DNA from 2 places in the Paenibacillus sp. FSL W7-1088 genome. Region 2 is predicted to be linked to the other one. Evidence: a T-box and tRNA genes for the amino acid it is inferred to sense, from the RefSeq annotation. Region 2 holds a T-box; the other holds one or more tRNA genes.

Region 1 (16,080 bases), 780 kb from region 2:
AAACGAGCCTTACCCTGGACAAGCCAGAGCGGGAACGATTGCTTTATCTTGCCCGGCCACCCCAGATGGTGCTCATATGAGTGAGGAGGATGCCATCCGGGCTGGATTGTACTCATCAGATGGAGAAAAGATAAGTATTCCTGTGATTGAAGGTGTACAATTTTATCAGGATGCAGGGACGTGGACTATTCGCATGAGAGATGCGATGTCACCAACGGATACTCAGGATCCAATAGAAGTGAAAGTAGAAGACATTGAGCCAGTAAGGGAGCAGGAGTAAGGATATAGGATTTCAATGTTGGATGAAAAGAGGAGATAGGTCTGGATATTAGAGAATGGCTTCCCCGCGACAAGTACAAGAGACTCTACATGGGAATATTCTATGCTGACGGGACTAATTAGTAGATTGCCTTCTGAATATTTGATTATGTTAAAGGGCGATTTAGAAAGAATATTAGAAAATCCTACGGAGGATGAGCTGCTTGAGAAATTGGATGAGGTTATAATACCATTGCTGAATAAAATACAATAAAAAGTAGTTCAGTGATTCAGAAAAGTTCATACTAAAGAGCAGTCCTTAACAACCTTGAACGGCTTAATGCCTTTCGGGGTTGTTTTTTGTCAAAAACAGATCATTCATTAAAGTACAAGCATTATTACATATAACATGAGTGATATTTTGTTTCGGAGTTGGGCTAACGATCTACTTATGTTTAGTCTGCAATCCACGAAAAAACGAACGTATGTTTTACGAATCCGTTGACTTTTTGTGCCAACAACAACTATGCTATTATTGTTGGCACAAAAAGTGAGGTGAAGCAATGTCCGCCAAGAAGATGGGACGTCCGCTGTCTGACAATCCCAAAAGCGAAACGATCAAAATCCGTGTTGATCAAGAAATTATGAACAAGCTCGATGCTTCGGCTGAGAAGCTGAATACGAACCGATCAGACATCGTTCGCAAAGGGATTGAGAGGATTTACGACGAGCTCCAAAAATAGAAAAAGGAAGCAGCGTGAGTCCCGAGAAGAACACCGCTGCTTCCTATCCCGCAATCACTATGAGAATGAGCTGACTGCATAAATATCCTACCATGTGCAGAACGCTCATTCAAGTCGATGCGAATCCATTTCTGGGAGGATGCACATGAATTCAATTTTGGAAGCACTTTATAACGGGCGACTTCGCCCCGACGAGACGATGATGCCGACACATCCTGAATATCAAATGTTAGGTCGACAAATTGCGGCTAAGACGGAACAATGGAAGAATCGATTGAGCGAGGACGAATTCCGTGAGCTTGAACAGTTGTTCGACTTGTGTGGTCAATGTGATGGTATGCATAGCGAAGCTGCATTTGTTCAGGGATTTCGACTGGGGGCCAACATGCTGATTGAAGTGATGAGTCAACGTGAGGAGTCGGTTTTGGCGACCTCTGCAAATTGTAGTGTAGGAATAATATGATGGTGTAGAATTTATTGAAAAAAGAAGGTGTGATTTTGTATCAAGGAAAATCAAGAAAATTCATCATTGTATTGTTATCGTTGTATACTTGTTTAACATTGTATTTCTTATTCCTGGGCTTCGATAGAAGCTCGTCCAGTCCTGATCAGGGCTTGCGATACAGCTTATCCCTTCAAGGAATTCCTTTACATTTTCCAATGGGGAGAGATTTTAAGATTTGGTTTTTTGAAATGGGGAACTTTATAGCATTCATCCCCTTCGGGATGGTCATTCCGCTCCTCTTTCGCTGTGGGTTTATTCGCTTTATCAGTATATTCGTTCTCTGTATTACGATGTTAGAGACAGTGCAAATGATTTCCCGTTTAGGTGCGTTTGATATAGACGATATCCTGATTAATACTTTAGGGGCTACCGTGGGATATGGGGCGCAGAGGATAATAAGGCATCATAGGAACACATTAAAAGGACTTATTCGAATCTTCCTGACAGCGATTGTTTTTTCAATAGGTACGATCACTGTTGTTGGCGGCCTCAATCATTATTTAGAAAACGTTGACGGAAAAAGTGTTGCACTGAATGAACTTGCTTTGAGTGACGGGGCTGTAGTATGGGATGAAGAACTCTCCAGTTTTACAGTAGGCCAGACAAATGTTGAGCCTAAAATCAATCTGTACAGTAGAGAAATACAAAAAACGAATGAGTTTTCATATCTCTTAAATGGAAAATACAAAAATATGAAAGGTTATTTCGCTATACCGGACGATGTCATCCGAACAGCAAGCCATGAGCCTATTACAATAAGCTTTATCGCCGATGGCACAGAAATCTATTCCTTGATTGTATCAGCGAACAGTGCGGAGAACCATCCTGACTCTTTTCAAACTCCGTTAAAGGGAGTTAAAGAACTGGCTATAAAAGTAATAACCGATGGTTCAAATCTGATGACCAATATAGTGATGTGGGACATTACACTTACAGAGCCAAACACAGGGCAAAAGTTCATCAACAGCATTAAATCCATGTTTTAATACATCAATAAAAGCCCTCGATCCTGCCACTTAAGCAGCAAGATCTGAGGGCTTTATCCATTTTCATGCCATATCAACAACAACAGCTAGTACATCCATTACATAACGCTACCTTAATCCGCAATATTTCCCGCCATTTTGAGACGACGTGCAATTTCCTGGAAGTCTTCCTGCGAAATGCCTGGGGCGAATTCTTCTTCCACCGGGGGAGCTTCAGGAATCGGATAACCTTCAGGTACGCCTTGAATGACTTCCAGCGGTTGTCCATCTTCGGGGTGTGTCCCTTTCCAGATCTGACTGATCGCAGTAAAGTCTTTATCACTATAGGTATACAGCTTGGTGTGTAGACCTTTTTCTTCGTATTTCCACGCCTCGTTAAAAGATTTGTTGCTCAGGGATGGAATCGGTACCAATTTGGTTACATTCACTCCGGTTGCAATCTCAAGCGCTTTAGCATAAGCGACCACATGCACGCCGCCGCGTACCAGCAAATAGCCAACAACTGCCCGGGCTGCGGGGTGATCGGTCATTTCATAAACCTTCATTTTATGTGTGCGGGCTCCGCATTCGAGGAAAAAGTTATGCAGCAGATCTTCGACCAGATTGCCACTGTTGAAGACATTCGCTCCGGTCCACGGATTGCCCATCGAGTCGAAAGGCATTGCTCCCTGTGCGCCAGCAAGGAAATGATAAGACAGACGTGCATCCTTCACAGAACCGAGTGGTGTATTATCCGGCTCTTTGTAATCGGTAGAACCTCTAAGGCATTTGTTAATACCATGAGACACAAGCTCCACATGACCTAATTCTTCGGCGGTGATACTCATCACCAGATCGTAGAAGGGTTTCAATTTTTCCTTGGAGCGAAAGTTAAAGGATTGATAGAGGTAGTTGTTCAACGTTGACATTTCTCCGAATTTACCACCCAGCAATTCTTGTATCGCTGCCGCTGCATTCGGGTCTGGTCTCTCGACATTGGGGATTTCAATTGCGATTTCATCCATACGTTTGAACATTCGGGTATAACCTCCTCGAAATGATTGCTCAGAATAATGAAGTGATGCTGTCATGGCCTATTACACGTTTATCGGATACGCTAAACCCATAATTTTGCAAATGAGGCTTAAGGCGTATGTAATGATGCCTGCATTTGTTATTTCCAATCCCATGTTATTTATGTACAATCAGGACGAATGAAGTTAAGTATGGTTGTCATTATCTGATTTAAATGAAGGAGAACTGAGAGTGCGCAAACGTTGGATTATGGTGGGATGGGGTGTCCTGCTGCTTGTCGTTTTTGGATGTAGCGATGTTACGGCAGCATATGCAAATTATCCGAGTGAGTTGGATCAACAAATACGAGATGAGCTTATAGAAAAGTACGGTTTGGAAAAGCCGGAAGATCCACTACCGCGAAATTTTTTATTGGAGGGTGACTGGGGGATGAGCTTCAAATCACCGATCGAACGGTATAAGATGGCGATTAGTACGATTCAATCGCTCCAGCAACCAATTACGTTTATCATTCGTCTACTGGTGTAAAATAAACTTCTACAGGGCAGGCTAACGTAAACATTGCCCAAGGAGTGAATGATATGAGAATGCTCATCGTAGCCCTGATGACGGTGATACTAAGTTTAAGTGGACTAGCAACAAGTTCAGCAACGGCGATTCCGGATTATGCGAAGTGGGGAATCATTGCAGTGAAGGAAACGCAAACCAAGTACAACGTGGACATTTTGGATTACAAACACATTGGCCGCACCTCGTTAACAGCAGACCAATCCCGTGAACAGTTCAAGTTATGGGTACGTAATAAAGACGGTAAACAATTTGCTGTATTTGTGAATGTTGATTTTAACCCGTCTACCCAGCAGCTGAAAAAAGTACAATTCACGGAATCGGATCGACGTTGAACTGAACAAGAACTGCACAGCAAGAAAGATAGGAACCAGACTTCTCTGTAAAAGGGAGTGAGTCTGGTTTTTTAATTTCAAAAAAATCCTTTTTTTAGTTGTTGAATAAAGAACTTATGTTCGCATATAATAATAAAACAAACACATGTTCTTATTGGAGGGATGATTATGCTAGGGAAATATATTGGTCAGATGGTGGAGCTCGTCTACATGGATCGTGCAGGGCATATTACACAGCGGCAGATTCGAATCAACAGTGTGCGGGAAGGGAAGATTAGAGCATCCGCAGGGAAAGAGGGGGCACCCCGAACATTTCTGGAACAAGGTATTCTGGCATGGCGTCCCGTACTCCATAAGGAAGGGAAGGAAGAAATATGCTGAATGATTTTGAACGCAAAATTTTGCGTATTATTGTTAATTATGCGGGGCAGCGTCGCCGGGTGCCACGAATGGATGAGTTGGAGAATAAGACGGGCAGAAGCAAGGCGTTCATTCATGAGTCACTGCTGGAGCTTGAGCGCAGGCAGCATATTGTGTGGGAAAACAAGTCTACGCTGGAAGGCATATTAATTCTGCAAGCATGGGAGCAGGAACAACAGCCCATTCGTAAAAGCCCACCCGCTGGAGATGCCGTGAAATATTTTACCGAATATTAAAACGTAAAAAACGCCAACCCGGAATGCCGGATTGGCGCCATGTGAGGCAGCATACATCTATTAGAAGATAGGAAGTTGATCAAGGTTATTGGTTGGGTCGCCGTCTGCATCACCGCGAATGTACATTTCGCCGTCTTTGCCTTTAAAGACGTTTACACCTGCAATTGCTCCTGCTTTGACTTCTGCCAGTGCTTGTTGGTAGTCCAGCACACGTCCGGATGAAGTTTGGAACGCTGTCAGATCACCGTCACCATTTTTTTGTACTGCTGTGAAGCTTTCGCGTGTCGTTTGATCCATGATGTCACACTCTCCTTATTTGACCAAATAGGAATCTGGTTACCTCTTTAGCCTGTCCGGATCAAAAAAAAGTATGCATAGCATGGCTTCATATCGCTCGCAGTGATAATTTACAGGCTCTTTTGCATCCGAACATGCAGAATGTCTGCATCATAAAAAGGCTCTTCCGAGATTACTTCATATCCGAGCTTTTCGTAGAACTTCTGCGCCTGGCATTGTGCGTCCAAAACAGAGTAGGAAAGTCCCAATTCGCGTGCCCGTTCTTCCATGGCTAACAGCAGCACACGCCCGTAGCCGAAAGCACGATGAGATTTGAGAACAGCGATACGCTGCATTTTGGCGGTATCCTTGGTGTAATAGATCAGACGCCCTGTAGCTACAGCCTGTCCATCTATACTTAACAATGCGTGATGCACATCAGGACTGATGATATCATATTGATCGATCTCAATGTCAGCAGGCACCTGCTGCTCGATGACAAAAACATGATTGCGAATATTCAATGCTTTCTGAAGTTGCTCTTCAGTCGTTACATAACTAATCTCAGCTGCCAATTCTATACCTTCTTTCTGCTCTACGCTATCAGACTGAATTATACAAAAAAATGCTTTTCCTGTATAGTTAAGACTGGAACATACTGGGAGAGGAGGGATGAACCATGGGTATGGCAGGAGTGATGGCAATCACCCTTTTAATGGCGGCCGGCATGATTGCTTTGTTGTATTATGTGACCAAGAAGGTGTACTCCAAAAAGTGGGACGAAGATGAGTGAAATGCGACATCCTGTTCCTCAGGGTAAGACTTCAACATTGCCTTGTGGGGAGTACACGTCATGCACAACAGACTTGGAATACACATCCAGCCAAACGGGCAGGTCATCATTCACCTCTTTGGGCTCTTTTAACTGTTGAAATTGTACGGTATGTTCATCCCGTTCCAAACTGCAACCGACAGAAACGTATATTAATGCAACAAGCGCAATCAGACAGGCTACGTTTTTGGCAGTGATAATGAAACGCAGCTTACGTTCTCTCATATTCCTCATATGGAAGTCACCTCGTCATCAAAATGGTAATCATTCCTTTATTGTGCACCAATTCGAATAAAATATTACCAATATAACGATTGACAATGAACACGGTTACTTGGTATGATACTGTTACTTGATTGGCAAACAATTAAATATCATGATCTGTTAGCTCAGCTGGGAGAGCACTATCTTGACAGGGTAGGGGTCAGTGGTTCGAGCCCACTACAGATCATACGTAAAAGTCCTTGCACAGAAAGGGCTTTTTTCTTTGTGGTGGGTGTGGTTTGTTGATTACATTATAATTATGATCAAACGTTCGAGGTCACAGAAAATCAACTTATCAGTTTTAATTAATTTTAAGTTGATCAGACAGGTACAAAATCTCAGGGGAATAATGATTTGAAAAAAAGGATTAGATCTCTAATTTTTCCATCTATATATTTGAACGAATATTTATTAATTGAGTTGGCAAGATCAGAAATAAAAAGTGGGGAATAATAAATGTCTAAGGCATCTCTAATAGCAATTGGTTGTATTGTTTGCACCTTCGGATTTTTAATGAAAGCATCAGGGCAAGTTTGCACATGTTTATCACTAGCTGGACTAACATTTTTTATTGGAGATATGATTCATGCTTCTCGAAGTCTCTCATCAAATACCTTTTCTAAAGTATTAAAGTATGTTGGGTGCTTTATTTATATTATTTCTGCAGCCATAGGAATTTTAGCACTCTTCCCGGAATCTGAAATTTTCCGAATGTGTTATGACATCTTTGGTAATGTAGCAGATTTTTGCAGAATTGATCAAGCCTCTATTGATTCTAAAATTCCTATTATTTCTCTTGGTTGTACAATGATATATATTGCAATACGGATAATGATAGCTGAGCGTAGTGCGGTAATTACAAGATAATAAGGTGAACTTAACCACCAGAACTAGAAAAGGTAGTTTTTTGTATGTTCGAGCCAAAATAGCTGAATGACTATATTACTGATAACAGTAAGACTGAATCCACCAGTCTTGGAGTCTTGTAAGGTTCAAAATCTTCCCTTACTCCACTAATATAGTAACCTTAATTTGCGTTTTGTCACCAATATTAGTCATAGCTTCTCATTGCTCCTACTAGATTACCTTAAATGGTAGGGGCAGTCGTTCGATCACTACGGATTAAAACGACAGAGCCTTACGTAGTAGTCATACCACTGAAGTAGAGAGGGAAAACATCCTTCGCGTCAACCCTTTCACTAATTCTTCTGCAAATCAGCAAGATTCTGTCTACCCCAATCGCAGAGAATCTCCAGCACAGGCATCAGCGTTAATCCTTCACGAGACAAAGAGTATTCTACTTTTGGCGGTAATTGTGGGTACTCTGTACGAATAATTAATTGATCGGCCTCTAATTCCTTCAGTTGAGAGCTTAACATTTTATGTGTAATTCCATCCAAGGCTCTTTTCAATTCTCCATATCGCAATGTTTCTTTTTTCCATAACCAAAACAAAATATGCATTTTCCATTTTCCACCGATCAACGACATGGCATGTGTGAATGGTCTAACGTTTACTTCCTCAGCAGTTTCCATATTCCACTCTCCTTTTAGATAGTATCTACCTTTTAAGTGCATACTATACTCTCATTTCACCCTACTATACAATAACTCATGAAACAGAGACAAGGCTGAACAAGCCTAATAAAAGGAGAGATATGTATGGAAAATAATAATCGTAATTTCTTGCAGCCTTATACATTTGCGAATGGTTTTACGCTGAAAAATAGAGTGGTCATGGCGCCAATGACAACGATGTCCAGTTTCTTCGATGGTTCCATCACCAATGATGAAGTCGATTATTATGCCGAACGGGCGGGTGGCCCTGGGATGATCATTACAGGTGTTGCGTATGTAACCGATGGAGGAAAAGGCTTCGAAGGTGAGCTTTCCATTGCAAGTGATTCTACAGTCAAAGGACTGTCCAAAATTGCAAGAGCCATTCAGAAAGACGGAACGAAAGCCGTTGTACAAATCTTTCATGCAGGGCGCAAAACAAACTCCAAAACGCTAAGAGGTGTACAACCCACCAGTGCGAGTGCAATCGCTGCCGCACATCCAATCGACTCGGAGACGCCGCGTGAATTAACACCTGAGGAAATCGAAAGCATTATTAAGGACTTCGGCAGGGCAACCTTGCGGGCCATACAAGCTGGTTTTGACGGAGTAGAGCTTCACGGGGCCAACACGTATCTGTTGCAGCAATTTTTCTCCGTCAATTCCAATCAACGGTCCGATCAGTGGGGTGGCAGCTTTGAAAATCGTATGCGATTTCCGCTGGCAGTCATTCAGGAGGTTGCATCGGTTATCGATGCCCATGTGGATAAACCCTTCATCCTCGGTTATCGGATTTCACCCGAAGAAATTCATATGCCGGGCATCCAGCTCGAAGACTCCCTGGCTTTTGCCCAGGCTCTGACGAACACTCGGGTTGATTACATTCATTTGTCGATGGGAAGTTACAAACGAACCTCTTTAAACCAACCCGATGACAAGGAGCCGATCTTAACTAAATTCGTTCGGGTTCTGGATCAAAAAAAACCTCTGATCGGTATTGGATCGATTGAGCGGCCGGAAGACGCAGAAGAAGTTGTCAACGCGGGGGCAACTTTGGCTGCACTCGGACGGGAATTGATTCGCGAGCCGAAATGGGTACAGAAGGTAAAAGCAGGCGACCTTGGCAGCATTCGTTACCAAATATCTCCGTCTGATATGGATGAACTGCGCATTCCATTGGCAATGCAGACTTATCTAGAAGGTTCGTTTCGGGAGGTTATGCACTTTACTACCGACAGTCAGGAAGGGACTGATTACCAGAATTCGCTTGCACCGATGGAGGGCTTTGAGAAGAAGATGTAAAAGTTAATATATATTAAGGTGGATTCAACTTTTGGATCATTAATAAATATGTATCAATTACGGAGCAACCATTTCCTTGTATTACATGAGGAAGTGGTTGTTTTTTTATAATAATGATTTACAAACACAATTTAATTGTGTACAATGTAATTGTTAGCAATACAAAAGAGATGTACCTTTACAAAATAAAATCTAAACATACAGAGGAGCCAATACTCATGAAAACATTATATGAAACTACAGTTATTAATACAGGTGGACGTCAAGGGATTGTGCAATCGCCAGATAACGTATTTATGCTTGATGTCGCTGCCCCGCCTGAACTGGGAGGCAAAGTGACGACAGCTACGAATCCAGAGCAATTGTTTGCAGCAGGCTACAGTGCTTGCTTTAATTCGGCGCTGGAGTTTCAGTTGAAGAAACACAAAGTCGAAATTGAGAGAAGCACGGTATCGGCTACGGTTATGCTTGTGACAGACCCTACGGATAATGGTGTGAAACTGGAAGTGGAACTTGAAGTTAAAATTGAAGGTCTGGATGAGGAGACAGCACAGAAATTTGTCAAACTTGCTCATGACTACTGCCCATATTCCAAAGGCATCAAAGGGAACGTCAATGTTACCGTTGGGCTAGCTTAATCATTAAGCCAAGCCAAGTCAATTCAACCGTTAGTTTGAACTTCATTGTTGAAGTCTGAAGCACGTATCTAAAATACGGTCTAAACTACCTGAAGGCCTCCGAGAAATCGGAGGTTTTTTTGATATGCTCTTTAACTTTGCAGCGACAACCAATAAATAGGTAATGAAATCAATTACGATTGAAATATACCCATATGGGGTATATTATAAGAGTAGAAATCGAAAGTTCAAAGGAGTGCAACTCATGAAAAAGTATGCAATGATATTGCTGACTACGGTGATCACGGGCAGTCTGATGTTAAGTGGATGTGGCAAGAATGCTGGGCAGGATAATAGCAGTAGTGACAGTCATGCAATGAGTACAGGAATGATGCACCACTCGGATTCGGGAGAATTACCGGAAGGGCTGCAGGAAAAGAAAAATCCTACATATCCAGTGGGCAGCCAGGCCGTGATGAGTACGGACCATATGGCTGGAATGAAGGGTGCAGAAGCGACCATTGTGGGGGCCTATGAGACGACAGCGTATGCAGTCTCGTACACACCCACCACAGGGGGAGACATTGTGAAAAATCATAAATGGGTGATCCAAGAGGAAATTCAGGACCATACGGATCAACCGTATGCAGCAGGAGCAGAGGTTGTGCTGAATGCTGATCACATGTCTGGAATGAAAGGTGCCAAGGCAACGATTGACTCTGCTGAGCAAACGACGGTATACATGGTTGATTATAACCCGACCACAGGCGGAGATCCGGTGAAGAATCATAAATGGGTCACGGAAGAAGAATTGTCTATTCAATAATATATTTTAATGAATAAACAAATTTTCACTCAATTATGGGTTATACTGGAACTATAAGATTAAAGTTGCTGGAAAGGGGAATGTATATGATGGACTTTAGCAAGCCGCCCCATGCTTCGGAATCACATACACACAAACAGCGCCATGAAGAAAATGAACAACAGCTTTTAGCCGGAGGAAAAAGCATTTGGTGGGAAATCAGCAACTGGCTCATTCTCGCTGGGATACTTGCGGTGATCTTCGTATTGTTTAAGTTCGTTTTCTAGAAAAGATTAAACATTAAAACTTTGGATAAGGGCCATATTACATGGGCTCTTTTTTTTACGCTCGTACATATAAATCATCAACCGAATAACAAATGACAAAAATAAATATTTGTCACGAAAGCAAGAAAGAATTACTTGAAGGCGTGACTGCACAATGGCTTGAAGATGAGATTATCGCGCCTTGGACGGCAATAACTAAGGATCAGAGTTATAACAGAGAGGGCACACGTCATCTAAAAGTATATATAGAAGCATTAATCGCTCGTAAACGTCATTATGCCGAATCCGATGCAGAGTTGTTTGAGATGTACGCACGGGTAACCCAGGAATCAGCAGATATTATCAATAAACATGTGCAGCATCTGGTGCGTCATTTGAGTGAGATCATCCAGCAGGAAAACCCATTCCAATTCAACAACCCAGATGTGCTTGCTGCGGCGATTCTTCAAGCTACCGCTCGTTTTCATCATCCGGCACACGTCTACGAATGGCAAAGCCCTGCAATTGATGCGGAATTTGAGCAGGTGTGGTTGTTGATCGAAAAGGGATTATTACATTTGGAACAAGAGAGGGAGTCATCGTAAATGAAAAAGCTAACAGGTAAAGTGGCCATTGTAACTGGCTCATCCCGGGGGATTGGACGTGCTATTGCAGAGCAACTCGCTGAATTGGGCGCAGATGTCGTCATTAACTATGCGAGCAGTCCCGATAAAGCAGAACAGGTGGCAGATATTGCTCGTCAAAAAGGAGTGCGTGCCATTACCGTTCAGGCTGACCTTGCTCGGAAGGAAGATGTGGAGCGTTTATTTTCCGAGACGATTAGCCAGCTTGGAAAAGTTGATATTCTGATCAACAATGCAGGCATCATGAAAACGACGCCTCTGGCAGATGTGACTGAGGAAGAATTCGATCAGCAGTTTGCCATCAATGTTAAAGGTACATTTTTTGCTTGTCAGCAAGCATTGAAACACATGGAGGATCAGGGCCGAATCGTTAACTTCTCCACTTCCGTAAACGGACAGATGTTTCCGGGATACAGCGTGTACGCAGGTACCAAAGGTGCAGTTGAACAGATTACTCGTCAGCTCGCGAAGGAATTTGGCTCCAAACAAATCACCATTAATGCCGTTGCACCAGGTCCGGTGAATACCGAATTGTTTTCAGTCGGAAAGACGGAGCAACAGCTCGAAGGGCTGCGTAAAATGAATGCATTTGGTCGTCTGGGTGAGCCAGAGGACATTGCCAATGTGATCTCTTTCCTTGTCAGTGCAGAGTCGCAATGGGTCACAGGACAGACGCTGCGTGCAAACGGTGGCTTCATTTAATTATATCATGCACGAAGTTTACTCTTTTTGACACACAACCGGGCGAATCCCCATATGATGCATTACATCAGCAAGTAATTGGGGAAATGGGGAATCCGGGATGGCAAAAGCAAAGGGAAAAAAGGCTCCCGTGTTAAAGAGTGACAAACTTCGTGTATCCATGAAGTTGGTTACTTCGGATGTATGTGAGCGCTGCAAGACCCCCTGTACACGAGGAATGGATTATGCAGCACGGATGCGAACCGATGGAGCTGTAGGCAAGGGCGTACCTTGTATATTGACTCGTCATACCTCGTAGTCAGCAGCATAATAAAATTGATCCACAAGAAATTCGCATAATTACGCATTGCCAATAACTATACTATAGGGGCGTCCTTTAACAGGGTACGCCTCTTTTTGATCGTTCCAAGGGGTGGAAAATATTCTGGATAAAAAATGAAAAATGATGAAAAACAGCGCAACTTTGTGGATGAGTCTGCAGTATAAATGTACAACAGCTAGCAGCAGGGGAGGGAATATTGACAGAATGAAATGGAAAAGAATTTTGCTGTGTGTCACGGTATTCTCCTTGCTCGGCGGGTCTTTATTGTTTGCAGATTCAGTGAACGAGAAGATTCGGGTTCTCATAAACGGCAAGGAAGCAGCTGACGGTGGTTATCTGATTGACGGAACGACCTATGTACCTGTAAGGGAAGCGGGCGGAATCGCCAGATGGGATAGCACAAACAAGAGAGTAACGGTTATCAAACCGAATGTACATATTTTTCTCTTCAAGGGAGATACCGTGTTTGGCAACGTGAACGTGGGTAAGTTGAAATTTAATGTGTTCTCACAAGTCGATAGTTTGACAACGGATATAGCTGCTGTAAAGGTGACGATTACCAACCCAAGTGGTGAGGTTAAGGATATTCAATCCCAGGAGCTTAAGACACAGAAGGATAACTTCTGGTTCCGAACGTACGATTTTACGTATGATTTTAGCCGGGCTGGTAAGTACCAAATCGGTTTTTATATTAAAGAAAATGCAAACAGTGGTTATGTGCTGGCAGCCGAGAAAATCATTACCGCGCTGAACGATTGAAGCAAAAATAACCTTGTCGGTTAAATTGACCTGAACCATTGAACATGTTACGATATGCAAGGTTACACAATTTCTATTTATAAAGCGAGGTATATCAATGAGCGATCACACACATGAACACGGCGATGCCTGCGGATGCGGTCAAGACCACGACCACGACCACGAGCATGAAGAAGTTCTTCTGACACTGACAGACGAGAACGGAAATGACGTGGAAATGGTTTTGGTGGAGACGTTTGACGTGGAGAAGCATGTTTATGCGCTCCTGCTGGAACGTAACAATCCTGAAGCTGACGGCATCATTCTGCGTATGGAAGAAGAAGACGAGGAAATGGTGCTCTACAATATTGAAGACGAAGAAGAGTGGACCCGTGTTGAAGCGGCGTACAACGAACTCGTTGCAAGCCAAGAATAGTCATCCTTTTGGAATAAAGCAAGAAGGCTCCTTGATCACAGGGGGCCTTTTGTTTGCTTTTTATTAGGTGTATCTGCTGTTTTTTCTTGTCATAGGGACAGTGAAATAGGTGGGAAAATGCAAACGATACAGCGATCATAAGCCCAAGGCAGGACAAGTATGGGTGGAGAAAAAATAAAAAGGCCAAGCATCCCGCTTGGCCTTAGAGATCGATCAACCTCATTTAGAGGTGGCTGTTCTAGAAAATTGCATCTGCTTCTACGATGACTTTTACGTTAGTTACGCTACGGTCTTCAGGTCCTTTTACAGGCAAACCAACTTCAACATGATCAATGATGTAGTCGATGTTTTCCTGAGTGATAACCTCACCTGGAAGCAGAATCGGAATTCCTGGCGGATAAACGTAGATGAATTCCGAAATAATCCGGCCCGCGGATTCCTTGAAAGGAATGACTTCGGTATCACCATAGAACGCATCACGTGGAGTCAGCATCAGCTGTGGCACATCTGGAACCTTGACCACCAACTCATGAGCTGGATTCACTTGATAATACGTACGGGATAGATCTTGCAGGGCGCTCAGCAAGATTTCTACCGAATCATCCGTATCTCCCGGCGTGATGAGGCAAAGAATATTATACATATCACTGAGCTCCACCTCGATTTTGTAATGCTCACGTAGCCAGTTCTCTGTTTCGTAGCCTGTAATTCCAAGGTGGCGAACATGAACAGTTACTTTGGTTGGGTCGTAATTAAAGGTAGCCTCTGTGCCCAGGAGCTCTCTGCCGAAGCAATACAGACCGTCCATATCATTAATGGAGCGTCTTGCAAACTCAGCCAGATCAATAGCTTTCTGTGCCATCTGATGGCCATTCAGAGCCAGATTACGTCTCGACGTGTCGAGCGAAGCCAGCAGGATGTAAGAAGTCGACGTCGAAGTCAACATACTCAAAATGGTTTGTACACGTTGCGGATTGACATATCCATTCTTCGTGTTCAGGTTAAGTACAGAACTCTGAGTCATGGATCCACCCAGCTTGTGTACACTTGTTGCAGCCATATCAGCCCCGGCGGCCATAGCTGAGAGTGGCAGATCTTCATGGAAATGAATGAGTACGCCATGCGCTTCATCCACAAGTACTGGGACTTGATAGCTATGCGCCAGTTCAACAATTTCTTTCAGATCGGTACATACGCCGAAGTACGTTGGGTTAATGACGAGCAGTGCCTTGGCATCAGGATGACGCTCAAGAGCACGTCGGATCGCGCCCGTAGTGACACCGTGATCGATCCCTAGATTGGCATCCTGCGCAGGAGAGACGAACACAGGTTTCGCTCCTGAGAAAATGATGGCAGACATGACCGACTTATGCACATTACGGGGCACAATAATCTTGTCACCCGGCTCACATACGGACAAAATCATGGTCATGATGGCACTGCTTGTGCCTTGCACACTAAAATAGGTATAATCGGCTCCGAAGGCATCGGCTGCCAGAATCTGCGCTTCCTCAATGACACCGGTTGGCTGATGCAAATCATCTAGCGGTGCGATGTTAATCAAATCTATGGAGAGGGCATTATCGCCGATAAATTCACGAAATTCGGTATCCGTTCCCAATCCTTTTTTATGTCCCGGAATATGAAATTGCACCGGATTGAGTGCCGCGTGATTTTTTAAAGCGGTAAACAGCGGCGTACGGCGGTGATCCATCAGTGCTGTCACAACCTTTCCTAATTATAATTTGTAAGAAAAACGTCTTTCGACGTAAATTCTATGAAGACAGACCGCATATAGCGGATGTTATTCTTGCGATCACGGATTTAAGTTCAGCTTCGCTGAAAACTTATCATATTGTAATCTCAAACAAATTTGAGTATAGCAAATTAAGAACCGAATGCAAGCAGTATTGCTTGACAATTTTTCGAATTGCTGAGATTTGGACACATCCCCGAGGGTTACAGTAAGGATAGGAGATGGGCAAGCGAGCATCGAAAGGGGAAAAAGAATGCAAACCAATACAAAACCAGCCAAAATCTTGCGATCACCTTTTTTTATCGCCATGTGGCTAACGCTTTTTCTAGTTGAAATCATTAAGGGTGCCCTGCTGGTCGCTATTTTGCCCGTGTATATGGACAATATTCTGGGCTTGTCCGCTGGCGTGATTGGTGTGGCCTTTGCCCTTCAATATTTGGGAGATAATCTGTTCCGGGCTCCCTCTGGCTGGGCTGCAGAACGGATTGGGTTCCGCGCGA
Region 2 (16,080 bases):
AGCGGAAGAATCGTTCCTTCAACAATGAACAAAACGAACAGTAACAGGAATAAGACTTGCTTGCGCGTTATCATTATTCTTTTACCTCAGGTGGGATAATGACAATCAGCTCTTTCCAGTCAAGGAAGCTTGCATAAGGCTTAATAATCGCAGTCCGTGTCAAACCATATTCCCCAACTTCAACCTTTTGCACTTCTCCGATGCGCATGTACTTTGGAAAATTGTTGATAATCCCGGAGGAGATGATTTCATCACCCTTTTTAATATCTGAATCTTCCGAGATCTTGGTCATTTTGAGCATGCCGGATTTTGGATCATAACTCTCAATCATGCCAAACACTTTTTCTTTGCCCACGGCTGTAGCTGCGATGGCATTGGATGTTGGGTCATTGGCGTCCATAGAGGTTAGCAGATTAACCGTTGACGTATACGAGCTGACATGACTGACAACCCCAACCAGACCATCCAGCGAGGTCACCGCCATGCCTGGTTTGATTCCGGCATTTTCGCCAATATCAATATTGATCGATCTGCTGTTGGGGTCGGAATTGGCGCTGATGACCTGAGCAATTCGCGTATCATAATTGTATCGGTTCCGTTGCTCCTCAGTGAATTTGAGATTTTCTTCCAGCTGCGCAATTTTTTTGTCCATCTCATTGTATTTCAGTCGATCCCGGGTATAGTGCCCCATCGCAATACGAAGCTCTTCATTTTCTTGATATACCGTACGCATGTTCGCCAAATCTTTGAAAAAGCCCGCTACAGAAGAAGCGGGCTTGTAAAATACGTATTGTACAAATCCGACTGAATCCTTCAGGAATTTCTCCGGCCAGGATAGAGCGGTTCGCGGACCGAGCGTAAAGCCCATTAACGCGATAAATGTAACAAGGCCCACCAGCAAAACAAAAAGTCTTTTGTTACCCAGCAGTTTAAACAGTTCGACCACCCTCTAACATCCATTATTCTCTTCCGAGCCATGCCCGGCGGGGAGACTGTCAGACTTATAGTCCCGTCGAGAATATCAGCCGATTCTCCCCGGGTATGCGGGTATTAGCTCTCCCGGGGTTAACCGGGTCCTCTTCATTGATATCATGCCGCTTGGTCGATAAGCGAGCCAAACATGGCATATGTCAATTAACGTTTGGAACGAACTGCCGAACTGCTTCTGCTCTTGAACAAATGAATATTCTCAAGCGCTTTACCTGTTCCGATTGCAACGCAATCGAGCGGGTTCTCTGCTACGATCACAGGCATTCCTGTCTCACCAGCAAGCAGCTTGTCCAGATTACGAAGCAGTGCGCCGCCACCTGTGAGAACAATACCACGGTCCATAATATCCGCTGCCAACTCAGGAGGACATTTCTCCAAGGTTACTTTTACAGCTTCAACAATGGCATTCACCGTATCCGCCAAAGCTTCGCTGATTTCATCCGATGTAATCGTAATCGTCTTCGGCAGACCTGTTACGAGGTCGCGTCCACGAATTTCCATCGTTTCTACTTGCTCAAGCGGCATAGCTGATCCGATATCCATCTTCAACTGCTCGGATGTACGTTCACCGATCATCAGATTATACTGGCGTTTAATGTATTGAATCACGGATTCATCCATCTCGTCACCAGCGACACGAACCGAACGGCTTGTTACAATCCCGCCCAGGGAAATAACTGCCACTTCGGTCGTACCACCACCGATATCTACAACCATGCTTCCCGTTGGTTCCCACACTGGAAGATCTGCACCGATTGCAGCTGCAAAAGGCTCTTCAATCGTGTAGGCTTCACGAGCACCAGCTTGTTTTGTTGCATCTTCAACCGCACGTTGTTCTACCGCTGTAATCCCGGATGGTACACATACCATCACGTTAGGATGACGCTGGAACATGGAACGTTGCTTCTGCGCCTGACGAATAAAGTACTTGATCATTGTTGCTGTTGTATCGAAATCGGCAATAACGCCGTCTTTCATTGGACGAATGGCACGAATGTTACCAGGTGTACGTCCAATCATTTTTTTGGCAGATTCCCCTACTGCCTCAATAGTTTTGGTATCAGTCCGAATAGCAACTACGGAAGGTTCCCGTACCACAATTCCTTTTCCACGTACATAAACGAGTGTATTCGCTGTCCCCAAGTCAATCCCCAAATCTTTGTTAAAACCACCAAACATAATGTAATCTCCTTTTCTGCCTCATATAGCCGCTCCAGTGAATCAAGAGCGTTTCATTTTCATTACCACCAACATGGTGGAGCTACTATTCGCATTTGTTTTGTGTTGCATTGTTTTGCATGTGTAAAGTGAACCTATCTTCTACGGACAACGCCGTCAACATTCATAGGAAAACATCAACGCCAACCATTATATTATACTAAGCCCTTCTCCTTCAAACTTACGTACGTCCCATCTCCGATAATAATGTGATCCAGCACGTCTATGCCGACAATTGAGCCGGCCTCGATCAGTCTTTTGGTTATTTGGATGTCCTCTGGACTAGGCGTAGGATCACCACTGGGATGGTTGTGTGCGCACACAATAGAGGCGCTGCTGCATTTGATGGCAGCCCGGAACACTTCACGCGGATGTACAATCGAAGCGTTAAGGCTGCCCATGGAGAGTGTTTCCTGGGCAATAATGTGGTTTTTGCTATTCAGGAAAAGACACACAAAGTGTTCTTTCTGCAAGTAACGTAATTGTTCGGTAAGAATATCGGCCGCATCACGAGGGGTACGGATTGAAGTTGACTGTGTAAGTCTGCTCTTCGCAATCCGATGACCAAGCTCAATGCTGGCTTTCAGCTGTACAGCCTTGGCCATGCCGATTCCCTTCATTGCAGTCAGTTCTTCCAGGCTCAAATCCATCAACGAGCGAATTCCACCCGCTTCGGTCAGAATCCGCTGTGCCATATGCACTGCGGACTCCTGTCTTGTGCCTGTTCGAAGTAAGATCGCCAGCAATTCAGCATGGCTTAAGGCGCCCGCCCCGTATTCCATCATGCGTTCTCTCGGGCGTTCTTCCTGGGGGATGTCGCGCATCATATATTGAGGCGACTCCATATGTTCCCTCTTTTCAGATCGTCAATTGCGGAACTTCATGTTCGTGGCAGTACATGTACGCCAAATCCATCCAGCATATCGCTAAGCAAGGACAACGGTAGTCCCACCACATTGAAATAACATCCTTCAACACGTTCTATCAGTGAAGCACCAATGCCCTGAATGGCATATGATCCTGCCTTGTCCGAAGGCTCTCCAGTCTGAACATACGCACGAATCGTAGCGTCAGACAGTTCCTTCATCGTTACATCCGTCTGCCGATACTGAACCATGGATTGTCCATTTCCTGCATCGATACAAGCTACTCCCGTGAAAACACGGTGTACACGACCCTGTAGACGAGATAACATACGTACAGCGTCCGCTTCGTCTACGGGTTTACCGAGAATATCACCGTCCAGAACGACAACAGTGTCACTACCAACAATAACTGCGTCCTGTTCACGGCCTTCCAGTCCGCGATAAACGGCAAGTGCCTTACGCATCGCAAGTTCCTGTACGGTCTGTTCAGGAGTCCATTCCGGCGGTGTATCTTCATCGGCGTGACTTGGTATTACTTCAAAAGCTAGATGAAGTGATGCGATCAGTTCTTTACGCCGTGGCGATGTCGAAGCCAGAATAATGCGACGCTGTTGTGTTTTATCCAAAATAACCGGCCCCTTATGCTACGGCGACATCCTGTCGGATCACGCTAGTAGATATCATTTTTTTAGTTTCTTCGTCAAAATTCGTCATTCTCCTATAACCTGCGATACAGCCATACAGCAGCAATAATACCAATCAAGCTCAGGAGGCTCATTTGAAATTGAAATGAAATATCATAACTGATAATATCCAGATCAGCCTGCGGCGACCAACGAATGGTCGTGGCTTTCGTTAGAAAGGCAACGGCCTTTACAGGCTGCAGTGCCTTGGCGATCCACGCACCGGCCAGCCAGCCGAGCAGCAGAAACAGCAATAACATGCCGAAGTTTTTTTTCATTGGTGATCTTCCCTCGCCATTTTTTGACACCCACATTATTATACGGGGTTTTGTACGTCAATACAAACACAAATCCGGCAAGGGGAACTATTTCCAGTTCCTTGCCGGATAGGTATTTCAAGGCTGTGTTATGGGAAAGCGTTGATTACTGTTTTATCGCTTCAAGCCATTTTTTTTGCTGTAATACATATTCCATTAGATCGGACTGTACAGACCACATATACACATTAGCCGGATTTTTGTTGTATTCGGCAATTGCCGTTACCGCACTGTTCATCGATTTTTCCATCGCGGATACATAGGGTTGTACGTCTGCACTCAGACCCGGTGCAATACTATTCAAACCGGTCAGCCAGAGCTGATGCTGGTTCTGTAAAGAGGTCATCGTTTCGGTTGAAACGGCTTCAGGAACAGACTGACCAAGTTGCTGGATGGAGAGGGTAGACAGTTGTTCAACCAAAGCCGACCCACTTGCGAAGAATTGCTTCACATCCTCTGCTTTTCCGCCGAAAACTGCCGGATTCACTTCAGGGTTGACGATTTCCTTAACGTACAGCTCCACACCTTCGGCCTTAAGCCTTGAGCTGAGCAGCTTGGCCTCCTCACGGTCAGCCGAAATGCCTGCATATACCCGATTACCGTCCTCCGGATCGGAGCCTGCCGCAATGCCTGCCTGGGACAGCTCCACCTTCGCCTGTTCAGCGCGTTCAGGAGAACTGAATACACCATATTGCAGTGCATAATAGCTGCCGCCTGTAGTCGTTGCCTGGAGCTGCTGTTCCGAACCTGCCACTCCCTGCTGACCTGTCACGGCCGATACCTCCTGATTGGCGGGCATCTTGCTCCCAGGATCTACAGCCCCTTCCCGATTAAAAAAAGAAAGAATAACCATGCCGAAGAGGGCCCCGGTTACAAGCGCACCCGTTACTGAACCAATCATTTTCCAGCCCCTCGGGGGGCGATTTCGCTTATACGAGTAGTTTTCACTATCTGCAAGCCAATCATGGCCTCCATAATTCTCGTCCGATCTGTTCTCGTCCTCCTCTCCCGGATACGCAGTTAGATGCTTATAACTGTATCCGGGCTCATCGAGTTTAGAATCCTTATCCGTTCTTGGGTAAGGTTCAGGTACAGTGGAGCCTGTCAGCATCGTCTCTCCCCAGTCACCGGGTATCTCCTCTGGTGTCCATGAAGGTGTTGTGTTCAACTGCGTTGGTGTTGGCGTCGGACTGTGCGGAATTTCTTCACTCAAAGCTGCAAATGTGCTGGATGTGGGTATCCCCTTATTTTCAGGCTTGTCCGACTCGTTATCCCCAAAGCGAAACGTCATTCTAGCATTGCTCACCCCGTACCCTCTCCTTTGTCCCATTTATAACAGCTATATGTGGAGAGAGTCAGAAACATTCCATTTCATGCAAAAAACCGCCTGCTTCGAAATGAAGTCAGACGGTTTTACAATTGTATTTATTTCAACCCTTTGGCAAGTGTATCGCCAACTTTCCAGATATCACCTGCACCCATCGTGAGCACAAGATCGCCTGGCTGAAGACGGTTCTGCAAATCTGCAACAACTTCTTCCTTTGTCGGAAGATAACGTGCAGAAGCATTACTGTTTTGAACGATGAGTTCAACCAGCCTAGCCGAGTGAACACCTTCAATCTGTTTTTCACCCGCAGGGGAATAGATGTCGGTAATGAGAACCTCATCCGCTTCTGCAAAGGCACGACTGAACGCATCAAGCAGGAAGAACGTACGTGTGTAACGCTGTGGCTGGAATACCGCAATGATACGTTTCCCCGTTGCTTTGGCCGCACTGATTGTAGCCTCAATCTCGGTCGGGTGATGCGCATAGTCATCAATAATCAGCATATCACGCGCCTCGCCCAGCACCTGGAATCTGCGTTTTGCTCCATGGAACTGGATAATGGCAGCCGTAATTTTCTCAAATGGAATACCTGCTTCCAGACAGGTGATGACCGTAGCCATCGCATTATAAACGTTATGTTTACCTGGAACTGACAACTCCACCGTACCCAACACATTGCCCTGATGGCTCATCGTGAAGGAAATTCGGCGGTCGCCAAGCACGATATCTGTTGCCGTATAATCAGCAGCATAATCAATGCCGTATGTGGTTACCCGTGATTTCAGCTCTGGCAAAATGGCTTGAACATTCTCGTCGTCAGCACACACAATAGCCGTGCCTTCTGGACGAATCTGACTCAGGAACTGCACATAAGCCTTTTTGAGTTCCTCAAAATCACTGTTGTAGTTCTCAAGGTGATCCGCTTCAATATTCGTCACAATACCGAGCCAAGGGTGATACTGCAAAAATGAACCGTCGCTCTCGTCCGCCTCGGCAACGACCCAGTCGCCTTGCCCTGCCTTGGCATTGGTCCCCACGTTCATGATTTCCCCGCCAATGATGTATGTCGGGTCTGTATCACATTTATCCATAACAAGTGCAATCATGGATGACGTGGTTGTTTTGCCATGAGCCCCGGCTACAGCCACACCTTTGCGCTCATTCAGCAATCGTGCGAGCATCTGGGCGCGATGCAGAATCGGGATGTTCAGCTTTTCAGCTGCCACCCGCTCCACATTATCAGCCGGAGCAGCCGTAGAGTAGACAACCAGGTCTGCCCCATTTACGTGCTCTGCTGTATGTCCGATATATATTTTCGCTCCCTTGGCTGCCAGCTTCTCGGTCAACTCCTGTGAAGCGACATCCGATCCGGTAACGGTGTATCCCATCTCAAGCATAACTCTCGCGATGGCACTCATGCCATATCCGCCAATTCCTATAAAATGAACGTGTTCCGATGTATTTAACAAAACTTTCACCAACCTTTTTCAGAATCGGTTTGATGCAAAAGGGCTGCCCGCACATCTGCAATGAGGTACAATGTGCCGGACACCACCCCCAGATCTTCCGCTTCCGTCCGTGACTTCAATAGATCAAGTGCCTTTGCCCATTCGGGCTCGACGATGATTTCCAGCTCCGGTTTCGCAATGGCGGGACGTACCCGTTCGACGATCTGCAGCAAATCGGCTGCATCCATTTTGCGTCGGAAATCTGGCTCGGTCAGGATCAGCGTATCCACTAGTGGCAGTATATGCTGCAAATACGCTTCGTGATGCTTATTCGCCAGCATGCCCATCATCAAAATTAACTTGTTGTGAGGATATACGTCGATAATGCTCTTGGCCAGTGATTCGGCACCCTCCGGATTATGTGCTCCATCCAGAACAATGCGGGGCTGATCAACCACTTTCTCGAACCGTCCTGCCCAGAAGGCATGTTCCAGTCCAAGTGCAATATCTTCATCATCCAGCATAAATGCCATGTATTGGCGAAGCAACTCCAGTACCATAAGTGCGCCCGCAGCATTATCGCATTGATGTACGCCCTGCATGCGAATACGAACGTCCAGATCACGGAACGGTCCTGTAAAATGAAAAGATTGTCCGTTCTCATCACTGTCCAGCCTATGATAGGAGAAACGATCTCCCGCCAGATACACGGTTGAACGCAGCCGCTCTGCCGTTTCCTGAATCACCTTCACAGCCTCTGGCTGCGTGGCACAGGTAACAACGGGTACCCCCGCCTTAATAATGCCTGCCTTCTCTCCAGCAATCGCCTCAATCGTATCTCCCAGTACATCCGTATGGTCCATACCGATATTGGTAATGACCGATACCACGGGTGTAACAATATTCGTTACGTCCATCCTTCCCCCGAGCCCTGTCTCCCATACCACAATGTCCGGGTAGCACTCTTCCGCATAATACAGAAGGGCGAGTGCTGTGGATACCTCAAACATCGTGGGTGATCCAAGGGGAGTTGAAGCCATCTCTTGAACCAACGGATACAGACGGTTCGAGAGTTTGAGCAACGTTTCTTCCGGGATGTCCTCACCGTTGTACTGAAAACGGTTTGTGAATTTGGTGATATACGGGGATGTGAACGTTCCAACATCATATCCCGACTGAAGAAGCACTGACGTCAAAAAAGCGCAAGTCGAACCTTTGCCGTTCGTTCCCGCGACATGAATAAATTTGAGACGCTGGTGAGGATTGCCCAGCAATGACATCAATCCCTCGATTCGTTCCAATCCAGGTCGGATGCCAAAAGGAATAAGGCCATTGATCCAGTTCACGGCCTCGTCATAGGTAAGTAAAGGAGATGCTATTTCTGTCCCGTTAAGTTCCGTCATATGATTCACCTTCGGTTTGAGTTTGGTTGAAAAAAGCGGCCGGATGGCGCATAAGCACTCCATCCGACCCGAATATATTAACCTTTCAGTTCCTTGATTCGTGCAATCACCTTATCCCGTTTATCGGAATAATCCGCTTGCTTGGCGCGCTCTTCCTCGATAACCTTGGCAGGAGCCTTGGCAACAAAGCCTTCGTTCGCCAGCTTTTTCTCCACACGGAGTACTTCGCCCTCAAGGTTCTGCAACTCTTTCTCCAGACGAGCCACTTCCTGATCAATATCAATAAGACCCGCCAGCGGCAGGTACAGCTCAGCCCCAGTAATGACAGCAGTCATTGCTTTATCCGGTGAGCTCAGATCCAGGCCGCTGTCGAACTCGGACGTATTACAGAAACGTTTGATGTAATGGCTGTTGCGTTCAATGATGCTGGATGTCTCTGCGTTGTTCGCTTTCACCATCAATTCAATTTTCTTGCTCATTGGTACGTTTACTTCTGCACGGATGTTTCGTACTGCACGAATGGTATCCATAAGCAGGTTCATCTCGGCAACTGCTTCTGGGTTCTCCAACGCAGGGTCATACACCGGCCAGGAAGCCAACGTAATCGTCTCGCCTTCATGCGGCAGATGCTGCCAAATCTCTTCCGAAATGTACGGCATGAACGGATGAATCAGGCGCATAGTCTGATCCAACACATAAGCAAGTACCGATTGTGTTTTCTTCTTGGCAACCGGATCTTCACCATAGAAGGACAACTTCGCAAATTCAATATACCAGTCACACAAGTCATCCCAAATAAAGTTATACAGCAAACGGCCTGTTTCTCCAAATTCATATGCTTCGATTAGACGCGTAATATCACGAGAAGTTTCGTTCAGGCGGTGCAAAATCCAATAATCCGCTGTTCCAAGGTCTCCACTAATATCACGATCTTCATAGGTGAACCCTTCCAGATTCATCAAAGCGAAGCGCGATGCATTCCAGATTTTATTGGCAAAGTTACGAGCCTGTTCAACCCGCTCCCAGCGGAAACGGAGATCCTGACCCGGAGTGCTGCTTGTAGAGATCATGTAACGCATTGCATCCGCACCATATTTCTCAATCACATCCAACGGATCAACACCATTGCCGAGCGATTTGGACATCTTGCGTCCGTCTGCATCACGAACAAGACCGTGCATCAGCACATCCTTGAACGGAACCTCTTCCGTGAACTCCAGAGCGGTAAAGATCATGCGCGCCACCCAGAAATAAATAATGTCATACCCTGTTACGAGTACACTTGTCGGGTAATAACGTTTCAGATCTTCCGTGTCTTCCGGCCAGCCTAATGTAGAGAATGGCCATAATGCGGAGCTGAACCATGTATCCAGAACGTCTTCATCCTGTCTCAGCTTGCGTCCAGCGTATTCTGGCAATGTTGTCGGATCTTCAGCAGATACAATAACTTCTCCAGTCTCCTCGTCATACCAGGCAGGAATACGATGACCCCACCACAATTGACGAGAGATACACCAGTCACGAACATTCTCGATCCAGTTCAGATACGTTTTCTCAAAACGATCCGGAACAAAATGAACCCCTTCACCGCTTTGTTGCTTCTCAATCGCTTTTTCTGCGAGTGGCTTCATCTCAACAAACCACTGTGTCGACAAATATGGCTCAACGACAGCTCCTGTACGTTCACTGTGTCCAACCTGATGCGTATGATCCTCGATGTTGATCAATACGCCCTGTTCTTGCAGGTCGGCAACAATCTGCTTACGGCAGTCGCTGCGATCAAGTCCCTGATATTTGCCTGCTTCGGCATTCATCGTACCCGTCTCATCCATCACCGTAATCTGCGGCAGATCATGACGGAGGCCCACTTCGAAGTCATTCGGATCATGAGCAGGCGTAATTTTCACGGCGCCGCTTCCGAAATCTTTATCTACATACTCATCTGCAATAACCGGAATTTCGCGTCCGATAATAGGCAGAACGAGCACCTTGCCAATCATGTCTGCGTAACGCTCATCCTTCGGATGAACAGCAACTGCCGTATCTCCCAGCATCGTTTCCGGGCGAGTAGTCGCTACTGTGACATAACCACTTCCGTCTTTGAGCGGATAACGCAGGTGGTACAAGTGACCCTGAACTTCTTTATATTCAACCTCAATGTCGGACAGTGCAGTCCGGTTCACCGGGTCCCAGTTAATGATTCGTTTGCCACGATAAATGAGGCCTTTTTCATACAGTTGAACAAACACTTTACGTACAGCCTGGGATAGACCTTCGTCCAGTGTAAAACGTTCACGCGAGTAATCGAGAGACAAGCCCATTTTGCCCCATTGCTGACGAATGGTTGTTGCGTATTGCTCCTTCCAGTCCCATACCTTCTCCAAGAACTTTTCGCGTCCCAGATCATAACGAGTCTGACCTTCTTCACGCAATTTCTGCTCTACTTTGGTTTGAGTAGCAATACCTGCATGGTCAGAACCCGGCAGCCACAGTGCATCATAGCCCTGCATCCGCTTGGTACGAATCAGAATATCCTGCAGTGTAAAATCGAGCGCATGCCCGATATGGAGCATTCCGGTTACGTTCGGGGGTGGAATTACAATCGTATAAGGTTCAGCGTCTTTGCGCTGGCCTGCCTTGAAATATCCATTTTCCATCCAAGTGGAATACCATTTTTGTTCCGCAGCTTTCGGATCATATGTGGTTGGCATTTCTGTTGCAGCTGAATTTTTTTGTTCAGACATGTGTCATTCCTCCGTTACTTATTCATCATCGCCAAAAAACAAAAAAAACCTTTCATCCATCAAAGGACGAAAGGTTAGCTTTCGCGGTACCACCTTTGTTTCACGCAGATAGAAGATAGACTACCCCTTCTATACTTACGTGACACTTCAAGCAGATAACGGCTGCGACCGGCCCATCCTACCTTAGGAATGAATGATACTAAAGTTACTCATCCCTTGTATTCAAACAGGCAACTCCCGGGCGACTTCGATCAGTTGGTTCCTACGGAATTTCCCAGCGCTACAATCCCGCTCTCTGAAAGGTCATACTGTCTACTACTCCCGATCCACGTTGTTCTTCAAAAAACCTAAACACATCATACCCTGCCCGTGCCCGATAGTCAACCTGACAACAGCGGAAAAAGCGTGCTGCAATGCAGGTTGAGGGCAGATAAAGCAAAAACCCGCCATCCTCAAGGGATCACGGGTCGAAATGGTCATTAAACCTGCCTACAGGTTAAGGGATATATAGAATCTGTCCTTCTTCCACAACCTGTTCGGAAAGACGATTATACAACTGGAGCTCTCGGGTACTTAACTGATATCGGTCTGCTATAGTATCGAGTGTCTCTTCACGCTGTACAATGCATAATTTCACCTTACGGAACGGAGTCTGATCGACAATGGTGCCGAGAAACAGGTTCTTCCACTCTACATCATCAGGCTGGTATGCTTCTTCCTGCAGGACTCCAGCGAGTGCCTCTTGCTCCCGTTCTGCTTCCGCTTCACGTGTCACTCTGCCAGAGGATAACAAGGAGGAGATGCCCACGCCTTCTTCCTGTTTGGGCGCAGTCTCTCTCTTGCTGCCAAAAGCAACCTTGAGCTCCGGCTTGTCTTCCGTCTCAGCCACAGGTTCAGGAATAAATGCTTCTTTTTCAACGGACTCATTCGTGTCCAACGCTTCAAGAGGAGGTCTGTCTTCCTCTGAAATTTCCGGTTCAGACGCTGCAAAGACATCCTGCCAGTTCTCTGACTGCGAACCTGCCGGGACATCTGCAACCGCCTTCTCCTCTTGCTTTGGTTCGGATCGGGCAGATTCAAAATGCCATACGTCCGGTGCTGCAGGTTCATCGGAAGGCTGCGCGTCCCGCTTGGAATCGGCCTGTTCCGAATTCCTCAAGTTCGTATGTAAGGTCTCGACGGAAGGCTCGGACCAGACAGACGACTCTTCAGCCAGAGGAAGCAAAGGCTCGGATTCAGGGTAAGAAGCCAACCTGTCGGCTGTCTCCGCCAAAAAAGACGAAACGGGAGAAGGCGTATCGGACAACACTTCCGCTTGCGTTTCATCCTCCTTGTCCCTCAAGGATGAGGACTCTTCGTTGTTTTCAGCTCCTATTTTGCTTTGCTCCGCGTTCCCATCCCCTTGCTGCCAAGACTGAAACGGTTCGGGAGTAGCTTGAAATAGATGTTCCCGCTGCAGCTCCTCTTCGCTCCGTTGAAGCAAATACTCCTGAGCAAATACATTGGGAGAGCTGCCTGTCTGCTCTGTGTCAGCTGAACGGTCGCCCTGCCTAGGATCGGGCGAATGTATAACGGTAAATTCATCTGCTGACCAGACCTGCGGTTCCTCCACCGGAAAGCCCTCGATGCCGCGTAGCGACAATACGCCAGTAATGTTCAGACTTCGGTCGGATAACAAATCGACATCAAAATTTTCGATCTCAATGGAAATATCCTCAAGCGATCTTACCCGGTTCAAGGGTACCGTGATCTCCACCGGGATAAAATGTTTGAGTTCCTCCGAGATCTCATTCTCTCCCCGATACGCACCTGTTAGCAAAAGATGACCTCGTAATGTTGCATGATCATCCTGACCGATCACCTGAATACGGGGATATAACTCAATTTCCTCCAGTTCCTCAATCGCAGGGACTCCCTCTGACAAATGAACGCGCTCATAAATATCGAACCGCAAACCATAAGGTTGATTCAACAAAGGTGGCGTCCTCCTTTCGGCATATGTTCACCATGATCCTTCTCATGGGACTGATCCATGGTCCAAATCCTTCGTTACCCCATCTATATGCCTTGAATGAGATGAGCATGCCACCTTTTATGCAAACCTTCCCAGTTTATTGGTCCTTGTCTTCCCGCCCTGCCAGTTGTTCGAAATCCTGCGGCCAAGGATCAGCCACTTCAATTCGTGCCCCTGTGAGCGGATGACTAAAACTCAGCGTCTCACCATGAAGCGCCTGCCGACCAATAGAATCCCTTCTGCCTCCATATAACTCATCTCCGACGAGGGGATGCCCCGCATAACTTAAATGCACCCGAATCTGGTGTGTACGCCCTGTATCCAGTGTCAGCCGGACAAGGGTAGCCCTGTCCCACACCTCCACGATCTCCACATGAGTTACAGCGTCCTGTCCACCTTCAGAGACACGTCTGCGTTGCTTGTGATGCCTGTCCTTCCCAATCGGAGCATCAATCGTAATCAGCTCCGTGGATATCTGACCGCCTGCAATGGCAACATAATGCCGCCCAATGTCTTTACGCCGCATGGCTTCATCCAGTTTGGCGAGAGCAAAAGCATTTTTGGCATATAAAACAGGCCCAGTTGTGTCCTCGTCCAGACGATGAACATGGCGTACATTCGCCTGAATTCCATTCATTTCGTAATAGGAGGCCACCGCGTGATCCAGCGTAATCGCTTGATCCGCCCGGCTCCCATCGGGATGAAGCTTCATTCCGGCCGGTTTGTGCACAACCAGACAGAAGTCATCCTCATACAAAACATCGATATCCGTCCAACGCGGTTCAACATCGATCGGCTGAGACGCAAAAAGGGCCAGCCGAAGCCGGTCCCCTGCCAGTTGTATGCCCTGGTTCGTCTTTAGCTGACGCAACATTTTCTCTGGTAACTGAAGCTCGGACAAGAGCCATTGCTCTGCAGCCGTTTGCCTGTCTGAACTTCCCGTCACCGCTTTGCCTGGCATCAGCTCAAGCCATTCCCCGCGGCGTTTCCAACTTTTGATGGTCATAGCGATTGAAGGGCCTTACGGTTCGCCTCAATCGTATCGTCAATATCCTGCTCCGTATGCACGCCAGAGACAAACATGCCTTCGTATTGGGAAGGCGCAACACTCACACCCTGATCAATCATGGCCGCAAAGTAACGACGAAATTGATCCAGATTGCTTTCTTTGGCGATATCATAATTCGTAACCGGAACAGCACTGAAAAATGGACATACCATGGAACCAACACGGTTAATGGTTATGGCTACACCCGTCTCAGCTGCATTTTTCTCGAATCCTGCTTGCAAACGTGCGGACAGTGTCTCCAGACGATCATAGACCTCCGGTGTCAACAATTTAAGTGTCGTATAACCTGCTGCCATAGCCAGCGGATTACCGCTCAGCGTCCCTGCCTGATAGATCGGTCCGGTCGGAGCAATCTGTTCCATCAGATCACGTCTGCCGCCATAAGCACCCACCGGAAGCCCGCCACCGATGACTTTACCCAGACAAGTCAGGTCAGGTGTTACGCCATATCGTCCCTGTGCACAGTTCAACCCTACACGGAATCCGGTCATAACTTCATCAAAAATGAGCAAACTGCCGTATTGAGACGTCAAACTACGCAAGCCTTCAAGGAAACCTGGAACTGGTGGCACAACTCCCATATTACCTGCAACAGGTTCCACAATGACGGCTGCCAGTTCTTCACCATAACGTTCAAAAGCAAGCTTCACTGACTCCAGGTCATTGTATGGAACCGTAATCGTATTGATGGCCACACCTTCAGGAACACCAGGGCTGTCAGGCAGACCCAGTGTTGCTACACCAGATCCTGCTTTGATCAGCAAGCTGTCGGCATGTCCGTGATATGATCCTTCAAATTTCAAAATTTTACTGCGTCCGGTTACACCACGTGCCAGCCGAATTGCACTCATGGTTGCTTCCGTACCGGAATTCACCATTCGTACAATATCGATCGAAGGCACACGCTCACAGACGAGTTTAGCCATCTCGGTCTCCAGCAGTGTTGGCGCACCAAAGCTTGTTCCTTTAAGGGCTGTCTCACGCAAAGCTTCCACAACGTCAGGATGTGCATGTCCCATAATAAGCGGACCCCAGGATCCCACATAATCAATAAAAACATTGCCATCGATATCATAGATTTTGGAGCCTTCTCCGCGCTCTGCATAGATCGGGGTAAGCCCCACCGATTTGAACGCCCGAACGGGACTGTTCACACCCCCAGGTATGTACTGCTTGGCTTCTTCAAATGCGCTGCGTGAGCGCTCATCATTACGACGAGTTCCTTGTTGTGCAGTCATGAACATCCTCCTTAATATAAATTTATTTCTCGGCCAGCCAGCGTGACGCGTCTTTTCCGTAGTACGTAATAATCATATCTGCCCCCGCACGTTTCATACTCAGCAGAATTTCCATGGCCACTTTCTTCTCATCAATCCAGCCTTGAATTGCTGCTGCCTTCACCATGGCATACTCTCCACTTACGTTGTAAGCAACCAGTGGAAGATCAAAATTGTCCTTGATCGTACGCATGACATCCAGATAGGACAGGGAAGGTTTCACCATCAGCATGTCAGCTCCTTCGAGCACATCGGTTTCGGCTTCACGTAATGCTTCACGCGCGTTCGCCGGGTCCATCTGATATGACTTGCGATCTCCGAATTGCGGCGTGGAATCGGCAGCTTCGCGGAATGGACCATAGAATGCCGACGCATATTTTACGGAGTAGGACATAATCGGAATATGACTAAAACCATTCTCATCCAGTCCGGCACGGATCGCTTGGACAAATCCATCCATCATGTTGGATGGTGCAATAATGTCCGCTCCAGCTTTGGCCTGGGATACCGCTGTTTTCACGAGCAGCTCCAGTGATTCGTCATTAAGGACATCTCCGCAAATGTGACCGTCCACTTCAACCGTGTGCACCATGCCACAATGACCGTGATCGGTGAATTCGCACAAACAGGTGTCCGCAACAACCAGCAGCTCAGGATACCAGGACTTAATCAGCTTCGTTGCTTCCTGTACAATACCATCTTCTGCGAATCCAGACGAACCAAC

The links. The T-box of region 2 lies ahead of MKY42_RS26195 (valine--tRNA ligase). A T-box ahead of a tRNA ligase gene usually reads a tRNA of that ligase, here a tRNA-Val.
Region 1: it has a tRNA-Val gene. The T-box ahead of MKY42_RS26195 (valine--tRNA ligase) is inferred to sense a tRNA for this amino acid. The anticodon was not compared.

Annotation. Positions count from the first base shown of each region.
Region 1 covers NZ_CP150216.1:5,010,000-5,026,079, reverse strand. Annotated here, with positions in the region: gene MKY42_RS22685 (DUF3221 domain-containing protein) at 1-280, shown strand, start outside; gene MKY42_RS22680 (ribbon-helix-helix protein, CopG family) at 822-1,001, shown strand; gene MKY42_RS22675 (DUF6809 family protein) at 1,147-1,464, shown strand; gene MKY42_RS22670 (VanZ family protein) at 1,479-2,492, shown strand; gene MKY42_RS22665 (manganese catalase family protein) at 2,606-3,508, opposite strand; gene MKY42_RS22660 (hypothetical protein) at 3,738-4,034, shown strand; gene MKY42_RS22655 (DUF3889 domain-containing protein) at 4,088-4,408, shown strand; gene MKY42_RS22650 (hypothetical protein) at 4,577-4,789, shown strand; gene MKY42_RS22645 (hypothetical protein) at 4,783-5,064, shown strand; gene MKY42_RS22640 (DUF3892 domain-containing protein) at 5,125-5,361, opposite strand; gene MKY42_RS22635 (GNAT family N-acetyltransferase) at 5,472-5,915, opposite strand; gene MKY42_RS22630 (hypothetical protein) at 6,152-6,406, opposite strand; tRNA gene MKY42_RS22625 (tRNA-Val) at 6,551-6,623, shown strand; gene MKY42_RS22620 (hypothetical protein) at 6,893-7,303, shown strand; gene MKY42_RS22615 (helix-turn-helix domain-containing protein) at 7,636-7,971, opposite strand; gene MKY42_RS22610 (NADH-dependent flavin oxidoreductase) at 8,098-9,294, shown strand; gene MKY42_RS22605 (organic hydroperoxide resistance protein) at 9,513-9,932, shown strand; gene MKY42_RS22600 (YdhK family protein) at 10,177-10,737, shown strand; gene MKY42_RS22595 (hypothetical protein) at 10,824-11,003, shown strand; gene MKY42_RS22590 (TetR/AcrR family transcriptional regulator) at 11,096-11,587, shown strand; gene MKY42_RS22585 (SDR family oxidoreductase) at 11,588-12,328, shown strand; gene MKY42_RS22580 (hypothetical protein) at 12,429-12,626, shown strand; gene MKY42_RS22575 (copper amine oxidase) at 12,855-13,409, shown strand; gene MKY42_RS22570 (DUF1292 domain-containing protein) at 13,507-13,824, shown strand; gene MKY42_RS22565 (aminotransferase class I/II-fold pyridoxal phosphate-dependent enzyme) at 14,063-15,538, opposite strand; gene MKY42_RS22560 (MFS transporter) at 15,834-16,080, shown strand, end outside.
Region 2 covers NZ_CP150216.1:5,791,968-5,808,047, forward strand. Annotated here, with positions in the region: gene mreD (rod shape-determining protein MreD) at 1-74, opposite strand, end outside; gene mreC (rod shape-determining protein MreC) at 74-946, opposite strand; gene MKY42_RS26160 (rod shape-determining protein) at 1,135-2,169, opposite strand; gene radC (DNA repair protein RadC) at 2,364-3,053, opposite strand; gene MKY42_RS26170 (Maf family protein) at 3,089-3,700, opposite strand; gene MKY42_RS26175 (DUF4321 domain-containing protein) at 3,793-4,035, opposite strand; gene MKY42_RS26180 (SPOR domain-containing protein) at 4,181-5,380, opposite strand; gene murC (UDP-N-acetylmuramate--L-alanine ligase) at 5,500-6,819, opposite strand; gene MKY42_RS26190 (folylpolyglutamate synthase/dihydrofolate synthase family protein) at 6,876-8,252, opposite strand; gene MKY42_RS26195 (valine--tRNA ligase) at 8,330-10,996, opposite strand; T-box leader at 11,056-11,334, opposite strand; gene MKY42_RS26200 (LysM peptidoglycan-binding domain-containing protein) at 11,493-12,971, opposite strand; gene MKY42_RS26205 (RluA family pseudouridine synthase) at 13,108-14,016, opposite strand; gene hemL (glutamate-1-semialdehyde 2,1-aminomutase) at 14,013-15,317, opposite strand; gene hemB (porphobilinogen synthase) at 15,340-16,080, opposite strand, start outside.